Niveibacterium microcysteis: one gene and its partner. The protein of the gene in region 1 interacts with the protein of each later gene in a pairwise test. Links are inferred from orthologs where the notes say so. Each region holds a gene or a part of one and is shown in the gene's direction. Other genes may lie near its edges.

Region 1 (5,393 bases):
GAGCAGGCGGGTGTAGTCCTCGGTCTCGCGCTCGGCGGAGGTCGAATCCTTCTCGTCGAAGCCAGCGAAGGCGTTGAGCAGGATCGCGCAGTCCTCGGCGCTCTTCGCAAACGGACCGCCCTGATCGAGCGACGACGCATAGGCCACCATGCCCCAGCGCGACACGGCGCCGTAGGTGGGCTTCAGGCCGGTGACGCCGCACAGCGAGGCGGGCTGGCGGATCGAACCGCCGGTATCGGTACCGGTGATCGCCGGCGCCAGGCGCGCCGCCACCGCAGCCGCGGAGCCGCCCGAAGAGCCGCCCGGTACGCGCGACACATCCCACGGGTTCTTCACCGCGCCGTAGGCCGAGTGCTCGTTGGTCGAACCCATTGCGAACTCGTCGCAGTTGGTCTTGCCCAGCATCACCGTGCCGGCCGCCTTGAGGCGCGCCACGACGGTGGCGTCGTAGGGGCTGACGAAGTTCGACAGGATCTTCGAGCCGCAGGTCGTCAGCACGCCCTCGGTACAGAAGATGTCCTTGTGCGCGATCGGGATGCCGGCGAGCGGGCCCACCGCCCCGGCCGCGCGTGTGGCATCGGCGGCCGCCGCCTGCGCCAGCGCGCCATCACGGTCGACCGTGATGAAGGCGTTGAGCGCCGGGTTCAGCGCGGCGATGCGGTCGAGGAAAGTCTGCGTCAGCTCGACGCTGGAAAACTGTTTTGCCGAGAGGCCGGCAGCAAGCTGTTTGAGGCTCAGTTCAAGCACGTTGGATCCGTGTGGCAGTGCCCGCGATCACCAGAGGTGGTGTACCGAAGGCTTGATCAATCGTTCGTAGATATCGCGCACCGCCGCCATTTCGGCGTCGGTGAGCGCACGCAGTCCTTCGACTGCAAGGTTGGCGTCGAGCTGGTCGGGGCGGGATGCGCCCGGAATCACCGTCGACACTTGCGGGAACATCAGCACCCAGCGCAGCGCCCAGAGCGCCAGCGGCGTGTGGTCCGGGAACACCCGCTTGAGTTCCTCGACCGCCTGCAGGCCCAGTTCGTACGGCACGCCCGAGAAGGTCTCGCCCTTGTCGAACGCAGCGCCATCGCGGTTGAAGTGACGATGGTCTTCCGCACCGAAGGTGGTCTCGCGGCCGAACTTGCCCGACAGCAATCCGCTCGCCAGCGGCACCCGCACGATCACGCCGATGTCGCGCTTGGCCGCCTGTTCGAAGAACAGCCCGGCCGGGCGGTGGCGGAACATATTGAAGATGATCTGCACCGTGGTCACGTTCGGGTACTCGATCGCCTTCAGCGCCTCCTCGACCTTCTCGACGCTGACGCCGAGGTTGAGGATCTTGCCCTCGCGCTTGAGGTCGTCGAACAGGCCGAAGATTTCGGGCCGGTAGAACACCTCGGTCGGCGGGCAGTGCAGCTGGATCAGGTCCAGCGCGTCGAGGCCGGTGTTCTTCAGGCTGGCCTCGACAAACCCGCGCAGGCGCTCGACGGTGTAGCCGGCATTCACATGCGGCGAAATCTGGCGGCCGCATTTGGTGGCCACGAACACGCGCTCGCGCCGCGCGCGCACGACACGGCCGACCGCGGCTTCCGACATCCCGGCCGAATACACGTCGGCGGTGTCGATGAAGTTGATGCCGGCGTCGATCGCGCGATTCAGGATCGTCTCGGCGTTGGCGTCCGAAAATACATCGCCCCAGCGTCCACCGACCTGCCAGGTACCCAGCGCGATCTCGGAAACATCAAAACCGGTCTTGCCCAGCCTGCGTTGCTGCATGGCAGCCTCCCGCTTACTCGATGACCTTCGGAACCAGGTAGAGACCGTCTTCCGCCTGCGGCGCCACCGCCTGATAGGCGTGGCGACGATCGGTTTCCGACACGCGGTCTTCGCGCAGGCGCTGCGCAACGGCCTGGGGGTGATAAAGCGGTTCGACACCGGTGGTATCGACAGCCTGCATGCGTTCAATCAGGCCGAAAATCCCGTTGAGCTTTTCCTGCGAGGCCGCGGCCTCCTGTTCGTCCAGCTCGAGCCGGGCAAGCCGCGCGATGCGGTGAACGTCGTCGTGAGTCAGCGACATGGCCGGAATTTCATTCAAAACAAGGAATTGAATAGGTTATCATAGACCCTTTACCCGCCCTAGCCGGACGGGTGCTGGGCACCGCCGAACGGCGGTTTGCTGCCAAGCGTGGGCTCATTCGCTCGCGGAACGGCCGCCCCGGTTCGCGACATCCGCAACCGGCCATGCGCCACAAGGGCGCACCCCGCACCGCCCCGGGCACACCCCCAGACAAAACACGGATTTACTCAGACATGTTCGGATTCCTGCGTTCCTATTTTTCGAACGATCTCGCGATCGACCTCGGCACTGCCAACACCCTGATCTACGTCCGCGGCCGCGGCATCGTGCTCGACGAACCGTCGGTCGTTGCGATCCGCACCGAAGGCGGCCCCAACGCCAAGAAAACGATCCAGGCCGTCGGTGCGCAAGCCAAGCAGATGCTGGGCAAGACGCCGGGCAACATCACCGCGATCCGCCCGATGAAGGATGGCGTGATCGCCGACTTCACCGTCACCGAGCAGATGCTCAAGCAGTTCATCAAGAAGGTGCATCCTTCTTCGATGCTCGCGCCGAGCCCACGCATCATCATCTGCGTGCCCTGCGGCTCGACCCAGGTCGAGCGCCGCGCGATTCGCGAATCGGCGCTCGGCGCCGGCGCCTCGCAAGTGTTCCTGATCGAAGAACCAATGGCCGCCGCAATCGGCGCCGGCCTGCCGGTGGCGGACGCGACCGGCTCGATGGTGGTCGACATCGGCGGCGGCACCACCGAGGTGGGCGTCATCGCGCTGGGCGGCACGGTGTTCGCCAACTCGGTGCGCGTCGGCGGCGACAAGTTCGACGAAGCGATCGTCAACTACATCCGCCGCAACTACGGCATGTTGATCGGCGAAACCACCGCCGAGAACATCAAGAAGGAAATCGGCTCGGCCTTCCCGGGCTCCGAAGTGCGCGAGATGGAAGTCAAGGGCCGCAACCTGGCCGAAGGCATCCCGCGCGGCTTCACGATTTCCAGCAACGAGATCCTCGAAGCGCTGGCCGATCCGCTCAACTCCATCGTCTCGGCCGTCAAGAACGCGCTCGAGCAGACCCCGCCGGAACTGGGTGCCGACATCGCCGAACGCGGCATGGTGCTGACCGGCGGTGGCGCGCTGCTGCGCGACCTCGATCGCCTGCTGATGGAAGAAACCGGCCTGCCGGTGATCGTCGCCGATGATCCGCTGACCTGCGTCGTCCGCGGCTCGGGCATGGCGCTCGAAAAAATGGACAAGCTCGGCAACATCTTCGCCAACGAGTAAGCTCGCCGCGAAGCAAGCCACTTGGCAGCGCGCGCGTGAAGCGCGCGTTGCCCGTTCACCCCACGCCGCAGGCTTTCCGCACGCGAACCGAAGCGCCCAGACACCATGTCCGTCGTCGGTCACCAGCCTCCTCCATTTTTCAAGCGCGGCCTGCCAGCCTCTGCGCGGCTCACGCTCTACCTTGTGCTGTCGATCGGTCTGCTGGTCGCGGATTTGCGTTTCCGCTATCTCGAAACCGTGCGCCACGGCGTCACGGTGCTGACGTATCCGCTGCAGATCGCTGCTTCAACACCGGCCGAGTGGGCGAATCGGACCTACGACTATTTCTCGTCGCTCAGCAGCCTGCAGAGCGAGATCAAGAGCCTGCGCGCCCGCGCGCTGGATGATGCGAAACGGCTGCTGCGCCAGCAGAGCCTGGAAAACGAGAACCATCAGCTGCGCGAGCTGCTCGCGATGCGTGAGCGTGTCGGCGCCCGCAGCATCGCCGCCGAAGTGCTCTACACCGCGCGCGATCCGTTCGCACGCCGTGTGATCATCGATCGTGGCGAGCGCGACGGCATCGAGCGCGGACTCGCGACGATCGACAACGCCGGCGTGGTCGGCCAGGTGACCCGCGTGTTCCCGCTGCAAGCGGAAGTGACGCTGCTGACCGACAAGGACCAGGCGATTCCGGTGAAGGTCGTACGCACCGGCCAGCGCGCCGTGATGTTCGGCGCCGGCGGCGGCATGCTCGAACTGCGTTACCTCGCGGCCAACGCGGACGTCGAACCCGGCGACGTGGTCGTTACCTCGGGGCTTGATGGAATCTACCTACCCGACCTGCCGGTCGCGAAAGTCGTGAAGGTCAATCGCGACGATGCACGCGGCTTTGCACGCTTCGTCTGCCAGCCGGTCGCCGGCATCGAACGCAGCGGTGCCGTGCTAGTGATCGGCCGCAACGTCAAACCGCTCGAAGACCCTACCGCCAACGATCCGGCCCCGGCCGCAACCACGCCGGGCGGCCGCCCGAAGAGGAAGTGACATGCAGCCGACGCACCGCTCCAGCCGAATCCTGCTGCCGGTCCGCATGGGCTGGGTGTGGATCACCCTGTTCCTCGGCCTGACCCTGAATCTGGTTCCTACCCGCGCACTGCCGGGCGTGCCGGACTTTGTCGCACTGGTACTTGCCTTCTGGTGCGTGCGCGAACCGCTACGCGTCAACATGGGCGCCGGCTTCTGGCTCGGCCTGCTGACCGACATCGGCTACGGTTCGGCGCTCGGCCAGCATGCGCTGGCCTATGTGCTGCTCGCCTTCATCGCGAGCACGATGAGCCGCCGCCTGCTGTGGTTCCCGCCCGCGGCACAGGCGCTGCAGATGGTGCCGCTGTTCCTGATGACGCAGATCGTCATGCTGGTGGTGCGCCTGATCGCCGGGGCGGAATTCCCGGGTTGGGAGTACTTCTTCACCACCTTCACCACCGCGTTGCTGTGGTTCCCCGCGCACTTCGTGCTGCTGCTGCCGCAGATGCAGCCGATCGAGCGCGACCAGAACCGTCCTCTCTGAGCGGCGTCGAAGATCGATGGAATTCAAGACACCCGAACAGGAGATCTCGCGCTTCCGCGGCCGCGTGCTGGCAGCGAGCGTGTTCGTCTTTTTCTGTTTCGGCCTGCTGGTTGCGCGCTTCGTCTGGCTGCAGGTGATCAAGCACGATTACTACAGCACGCGAGCGGAGGACAACCGCATCTCGCTGGTACCGATCGTGCCGAACCGCGGCCTGATCGTCGATCGCAACGGGCTGGTGCTGGCGCGCAACTACTCCGCCTACACGCTGGAGATCACGCCAAGTCGCATCAAGGATCTGGATGCCACGATCGACGCACTGGCCGGCATCGTCGACATCCAGCCGAAGGACCGCAAGCGCTTCAAGAAGCTGCTCGAAGAGAGCAAAACCTTCGAGAGCCTGCCAATCCGCAACCGCCTGACCGATGAGGAAGTCGCGCGCTTCGTCGCACAGCGGTACCGCTTCCCGGGCGTCGATATCAAGGCGCGCCTCTTCCGCCAGTACCCGGAAGGG
Region 2 (5,560 bases), 680 kb from region 1 along the record:
GCCAAGCTGGTGCACCTGTCCGAGCAGGAAGCCGGTCAGTTCTACGCAGTGCACAAAGAGCGTCCCTTCTTCAAGGATCTGGTCAAGTTCATGACCTCCGGCCCGGTGATGATCCAGGCGCTGGAAGGCGAGAACGCGATCGCGAAGAACCGCGAGCTGATGGGTGCCACCGACCCGAAGAAGGCTGCGCCGGGCACGATCCGCGCCGACTTCGCCGAGTCGATCGACGCCAACGCCGTGCACGGTTCGGATGCCCCGGAAACCGCCGCCGTTGAAGTGGCGTTCTTCTTCCCGGGCATGAACGTCTACTCCCGCTAAGCGAGGCGTAGCGATCCAACGGATTCGCCGGCGGGAATTTGAACCCCCGCTGGCGGTCTGAACGGTCTCTGCCCCCGGAGACAAACATGACGACAGCACAAGAAAACCGCGTCAACCTGCTCGATTTCGATGCGCAGGCGATGACAGACTGGTTCGCCGCGCAGGGCGAGAAGCCGTTTCGCGCGCGCCAGGTGCTGCGCTGGATTCACCGCTTCGGGGAGACCGATTTCGAGGCGATGACCGATGTCGCCAAGAGCCTGCGCGCCAAGCTGCAGGAATCGGCCTGCATCGTGCCGCCCAATCCGATCCGCGACAGCATCTCCACCGATGGCACGCGCAAGTGGTTGTTCGATGTGGGCAACGCCAACGCGGTCGAGAGCGTGTTCATTCCGGAAACGACGCGGGGCACGCTGTGCATTTCCTCGCAGGCCGGCTGCGCGCTGGACTGCTCCTTCTGTTCGACCGGCAAGCAGGGCTTCAACCGCAACCTGACGGCCGCCGAGATCATCGGTCAGCTGTGGATGGCGAACCGCCTGCTGGGTGCGGACCCGGACGGCGAACGCATCATCAGCAACGTCGTGATGATGGGTATGGGCGAGCCGCTGGCGAACTTCGACAACGTGGTGTCGGCGCTGAACCTGATGCTCGACGATCACGCCTACGGCCTTTCGCGCCGTCGCGTGACGGTGTCGACTTCGGGCATCGTGCCGGCGATGGATCGCCTCCGCGACGCCTGCCCGGTGGCGCTTGCCGTGTCGCTGCACGCGCCCAACGACGCGCTGCGCGACGTGCTCGTGCCGATCAACAAGAAGTACCCCCTGGTGGAACTGATGGCGGCTTGCCGGCGCTATCTCGAGCGCGCGCCGCGTGACTTCATCACCTTCGAATACGTCATGCTCGACGGGGTCAATGACCAGGACGAGCATGCCCGGCAGCTCATCGCACTCACGCGCGATGTGCCGTGCAAATTCAATCTGATTCCGTTCAATCCGTTCCCGAATTCGGGCTACGAACGCTCACCGGCACCCCGGATCAAGCGTTTTGCCCAGATTCTGATCGATGCCGGAATCGTGACGACCACCCGCAAGACCCGCGGCGACGACGTCGATGCCGCCTGCGGTCAGCTCGCCGGGCAGGTTATCGATAAAACGCGCCGCACTACGCGGCGCACCATTTCGCTTACGGAGGTCAGATCTTGATCGTGGCTCGTTCGCTCATGCTTGTGCTCGCGACTGCGGCGGCAGTATCCGCCTGCAGTACCCCTTCGTCGCAAGGCGGAGCCGGCGTTGCTGACCGACCCTCGACCGATCAGCCGGTCACCACCGAGGCGCGAAAACGCTCGCGGGCCCACGTCGAGTTGGGCAATGAGTATGTCAAGGCCGGCCGCCTTGGCGTTGCGATGGAGGAGGCGCGGATTGCGGTCCAGGAGGACCCGAGCTACGCCGCTGCGCATCATCTGCAGGCGCTGGTGCATATGTACCTGGATGAGCAGAAAGCCGCGCAGTCGGAGTTTGAGCGCGCCCTGTCGCTGGCGCCCGGTGATCCCGAAATCAACAACAGCTTCGGCTGGTTCCTGTGCAACGGTGGACAGGAGCAGCGCGGTCTTGAGTTGCTCGCGAAGGCAGCCCAGAACCCGTACTACGAAACCCCGACCCGCCCGTACACCAATTCGGGCCTGTGTTACCTGAAGCTCAAGAACGAGGATGCGGCCCGCGGGCAGTTCGCTCGCGCCTTGGCGCTCGACCCGAATAACGCAACCGCGCTCTTCAACCTTGCGAACATCGCATACCGCAAAGGCGAGATGCAGAAGGCGCGCGACCTTGTGGCCGACCTGAACCGTGTAGGCGAACCAACCGCGGCCTCAGTCTGGCTGGGTTTGCGTGTTGAGCGGAAGCTGGGCAACCGGGAGGCCGAAGCCGCTTACACCGCGCAGCTGCGCCGCCGCTTCACCAGTTCGCAGGAATATCAGGACTATTTGCAGGAGCGCTTTGATTGAGCGCTACGTCAATGGAATCACACAGCTACGCGAATGCCCCCGGCGTTGCTGCGTCGGGCGTTGCCCTGAAGCAGGCACGTGAGGCTCGCAATCTTGGTATCGCCGAAGTCGCTTCCACGCTGAAGCTGACCCCTCGCCAGATCGAAGCGATCGAGAGCGAGGCTTTCGATCAGTTGCCGGGCAGTGCCTTTGCACGCGGCTTTGTCCGCAACTACGCGCGTTATCTCGGTCTGGATCCTGCACCGCTGCTTGAACGCATGGAGCAGCCCGCACGTGGCGAGGATCTGAAGCTCGCGCCTGAATCGAATGCCGAAGGCTCCGTGCCGCGCCGCCCGTCGGGCTATCGGTCGGCGTCCCCGTTGCCAGCCGTCATGGTGGTAGGCGCGATTGTCGCGCTGGGGCTGGTGTGGTCGAGCTTCAATTGGTTTGGCCGTGGTGCCACTCCGGGTGTTGAGCGTGGGGTGAGTCAGTCTGCGGCCGTTGCGGCGTCCGAGCCGATCTTCCCGCCGCACACCGAAGAGACGGCCGTTGTGACCGCGCAGGTCGAGCCTGCCGCGAGCGCGTCCGAGCCGGTTGTTGCTCAATCGCTGCCGGCTACCGCCTCGGCGGCGCAATCGTCACCCGTTGCCGCAGTCAAACCTGCCGCTCCGCAATCGGCGCCTACGCCACTCGCGCAGCAGTCGGCGCCGGTTGGTGCAGCGCAGGGCGGTTTGAATTTTTCGTTCGCGCAGGACGCATGGGTCGAGGTGCGTGATGCCTCCGGCAGCGTGGTGTTCTCGCGCCTTAGCAAAGCCGGTTCGACACAGACGGTGCAGGGCACGGCACCGTTTGCGCTGGTGATTGGCAACGCGCCGAACGTCAAAGTCGAATACAACGGCCGCCCGGTCGATCTCGCGCCCTACACCAAGGTGAGTGTGGCGCGCCTTTCCGTGAAGTGATGCTGATGCCTGTTCTCGATCCATTCGGCGGAAAGCCGGCCGCTCGCCACCGTACCCGTGAAGTTCGCATCGGGCGTGTCCGCGTTGGGTCGGATGCGCCGATCGTCGTGCAGTCGATGACCAACACCGACACGGCAGACCACATCGCGACGGCAATCCAGATCGCGCAACTCGCGCGGGCTGGCTCCGAGATCGTGCGCATCACGGTGAATAACGAAGAGTCGGCGGCGGCAGTGCCGAAGATTCGCGAGCAGCTGCTGAAGATGAACGTGGATGTGCCGCTGGTCGGTGACTTCCACTACAACGGCCATCGCCTGCTGACGGCCTACCCCGAGTGCGCGGAGGTGCTGGACAAGTACCGCATCAATCCGGGCAACGTCGGCTCCGGCCAGAAGCGCGATCCGCAGTTTGCGGCGATCATCGAGCTGGCCTGCAAGTATGACAAGCCGGTCCGCATCGGCGTGAACTGGGGCAGTCTCGACCAGTCGGTGCTCGCGCGCATCATGGACGAGAACGCCAGCCGTGCCGAACCGATGGATGCGCAGGCGGTGATGCGCGAGGCGCTCGTCACCTCGGCGCTGGAGTCCGCAGCCAAGGCTGAAGAGTTTGGCATGGCCGGCAACCGAATCATCCTGTCCGCCAAGGTGTCGAGCGTGCAGGATTTGATCGCCGTCTACCGCATGCTGGCTGCGCGCTGCGACTATCCGCTGCACCTTGGTCTGACCGAAGCCGGCATGGGCAGCAAGGGCATCGTGGCCTCCACCGCGGCGCTGGGTGTGCTGCTACAGGAAGGTATCGGCGACACGATTCGTGTCTCGCTGACGCCGGAACCGGGCGGCGCCCGGACGCAGGAAGTGATCGTTGCGCAAGAAATCCTGCAGAGCATGGGCTTGCGTGCCTTCACCCCGATGGTGACGGCGTGCCCCGGCTGCGGGCGCACGACCAGCACCTTCTTCCAGGAACTCGCGCAGTCGGTGCAGGGCTACGTGCGCGACAAGATGCCGGAATGGAAGACCCAGTACGACGGCGTCGAGAACCTCACGCTTGCAGTGATGGGGTGTGTCGTCAATGGGCCCGGTGAGAGCAAGCACGCGAACATCGGGATCTCGCTGCCCGGTACCGGTGAAACCCCGGCGGCGCCGGTCTTCGAGGATGGGGAAAAGACCGTGACCCTGCGCGGTGACAACATCGCCCAGGAGTTCATCGGGCTGATCGACGCCTACGTAGCGCGCAAATACACAAGAAAGACCGTCTGAGCGTTCCGACGCCGACGAGACATTGAACAGGTAGCTGATGGCACAGAAACTGATTCAGGGCGTGCGTGGCATGCACGACATCCTGCCCGACGACGCCGAACGCTGGGAGCTGTTCGAGGAGATCGTGCGCGGCTGGCTGCGTAGCTATGGCTATCGCCCGATCCGCACGCCGATTCTTGAATTCACACCGCTCTTCGTGCGTGGCGTCGGTGAGCACACCGACATCGTTGAGAAGGAGATGTACGCCTTCGAAGATCGCCTGAACGGCGATCCGCTGGTACTGCGTCCCGAGGGCACAGCACCGTGCGTGCGTGCCGTGCTTGAGCACAACCTGATCAATTCGTCAGGTCCGCAGCGGCTCTATTACAACGGCCCGATGTTCCGCCACGAGCGGCCGCAGAAGGGGCGCCAGCGCCAGTTCCACCAGTTTGGTGTGGAAGCCTTCGGCTACACAGGTCCGGACATCGACGCTGAGCATATCGTGATGCTCGCGCGTCTGTGGCGCGATCTGGGTCTTGAAGAGGACATCACGCTCGAGCTCAACACGCTTGGCTCCAGCGACGAGCGTGCAGCGCATCGCCAGGCCCTGATCGCCTATTTCGAGGCGCATCGCGATCAACTGGACGAAGACGCTCAGCGTCGTCTGCACTCGAATCCGCTGCGCATCCTGGACACCAAGAATCCGGCGATGCAGGCGCTCGTCGAAGCCGCGCCGAAGCTCGCCGAATTCCTTGGCGTCGAATCGCTGGCGCACTTCGAAGGCGTTCAGACGCTGCTGCGTGAGGCCGCGATTCCTTTTCGCATCAATCCGCGTCTGGTCCGCGGGCTGGACTACTACAACCGCACCGTGTTCGAATGGGTGACCGATAAACTCGGTGCCCAGGCAACCGTGTGTGGCGGCGGTCGTTACGATGGCCTCGTCGAACAGCTGGGCGGAAAGCCGACCCCGGCCTGTGGTTTCGGCATGGGGATCGAGCGTCTGATGATGCTGTGGGAGGTCTCGCAGGGCGATGCCGCGCGCTCGGTTCCCGATGTATATCTGGTACACCAAG

What was found. Proteins that work in one complex are often made in the same cells at the same time.
Region 2: the proteins of JY500_RS18745 (region 1) and JY500_RS15600 interact in binary tests that used the Escherichia coli proteins (3 or more experiments, as listed by UniProt). The link is inferred for Niveibacterium microcysteis from one-to-one orthologs.

What each region holds. Positions count from the first base shown.
Region 1 is NZ_CP071060.1:4,109,515-4,114,907, forward strand. The notes cover bases 1,508-4,317. They hold JY500_RS18745 (rod shape-determining protein), read left to right. Parts: upstream 1,508-2,295; coding sequence 2,296-3,339; downstream 3,340-4,317. Other genes in these bases: JY500_RS18735 (aldo/keto reductase), read right to left, coding at 1,508-1,761; gatC (Asp-tRNA(Asn)/Glu-tRNA(Gln) amidotransferase subunit GatC), read right to left, coding at 1,775-2,062; mreC (rod shape-determining protein MreC), read left to right, coding at 3,445-4,317. In the rest of the region: Asp-tRNA(Asn)/Glu-tRNA(Gln) amidotransferase subunit GatA, read right to left, coding at 1-747; more of JY500_RS18735, read right to left, coding at 775-1,507; more of mreC, read left to right, coding at 4,318-4,359; rod shape-determining protein MreD, read left to right, coding at 4,361-4,882; mrdA (penicillin-binding protein 2), read left to right, coding at 4,899-5,393. UniProt on the Escherichia coli protein: Forms membrane-associated dynamic filaments that are essential for cell shape determination. Acts by regulating cell wall synthesis and cell elongation, and thus cell shape.
Region 2 is NZ_CP071060.1:3,432,153-3,437,712, reverse strand. Bases 1,305-4,281 are described here. They hold JY500_RS15600 (RodZ domain-containing protein), read left to right. Parts: upstream 1,305-2,310; coding sequence 2,311-3,252; downstream 3,253-4,281. Other genes in these bases: ispG (flavodoxin-dependent (E)-4-hydroxy-3-methylbut-2-enyl-diphosphate synthase), read left to right, coding at 3,258-4,281; pilW (type IV pilus biogenesis/stability protein PilW), read left to right, coding at 1,520-2,314; rlmN (dual-specificity RNA methyltransferase RlmN), read left to right, coding at 1,305-1,517. Outside these bases: ndk (nucleoside-diphosphate kinase), read left to right, coding at 1-318; more of rlmN, read left to right, coding at 405-1,304; more of ispG, read left to right, coding at 4,282-4,508; hisS (histidine--tRNA ligase), read left to right, coding at 4,546-5,560.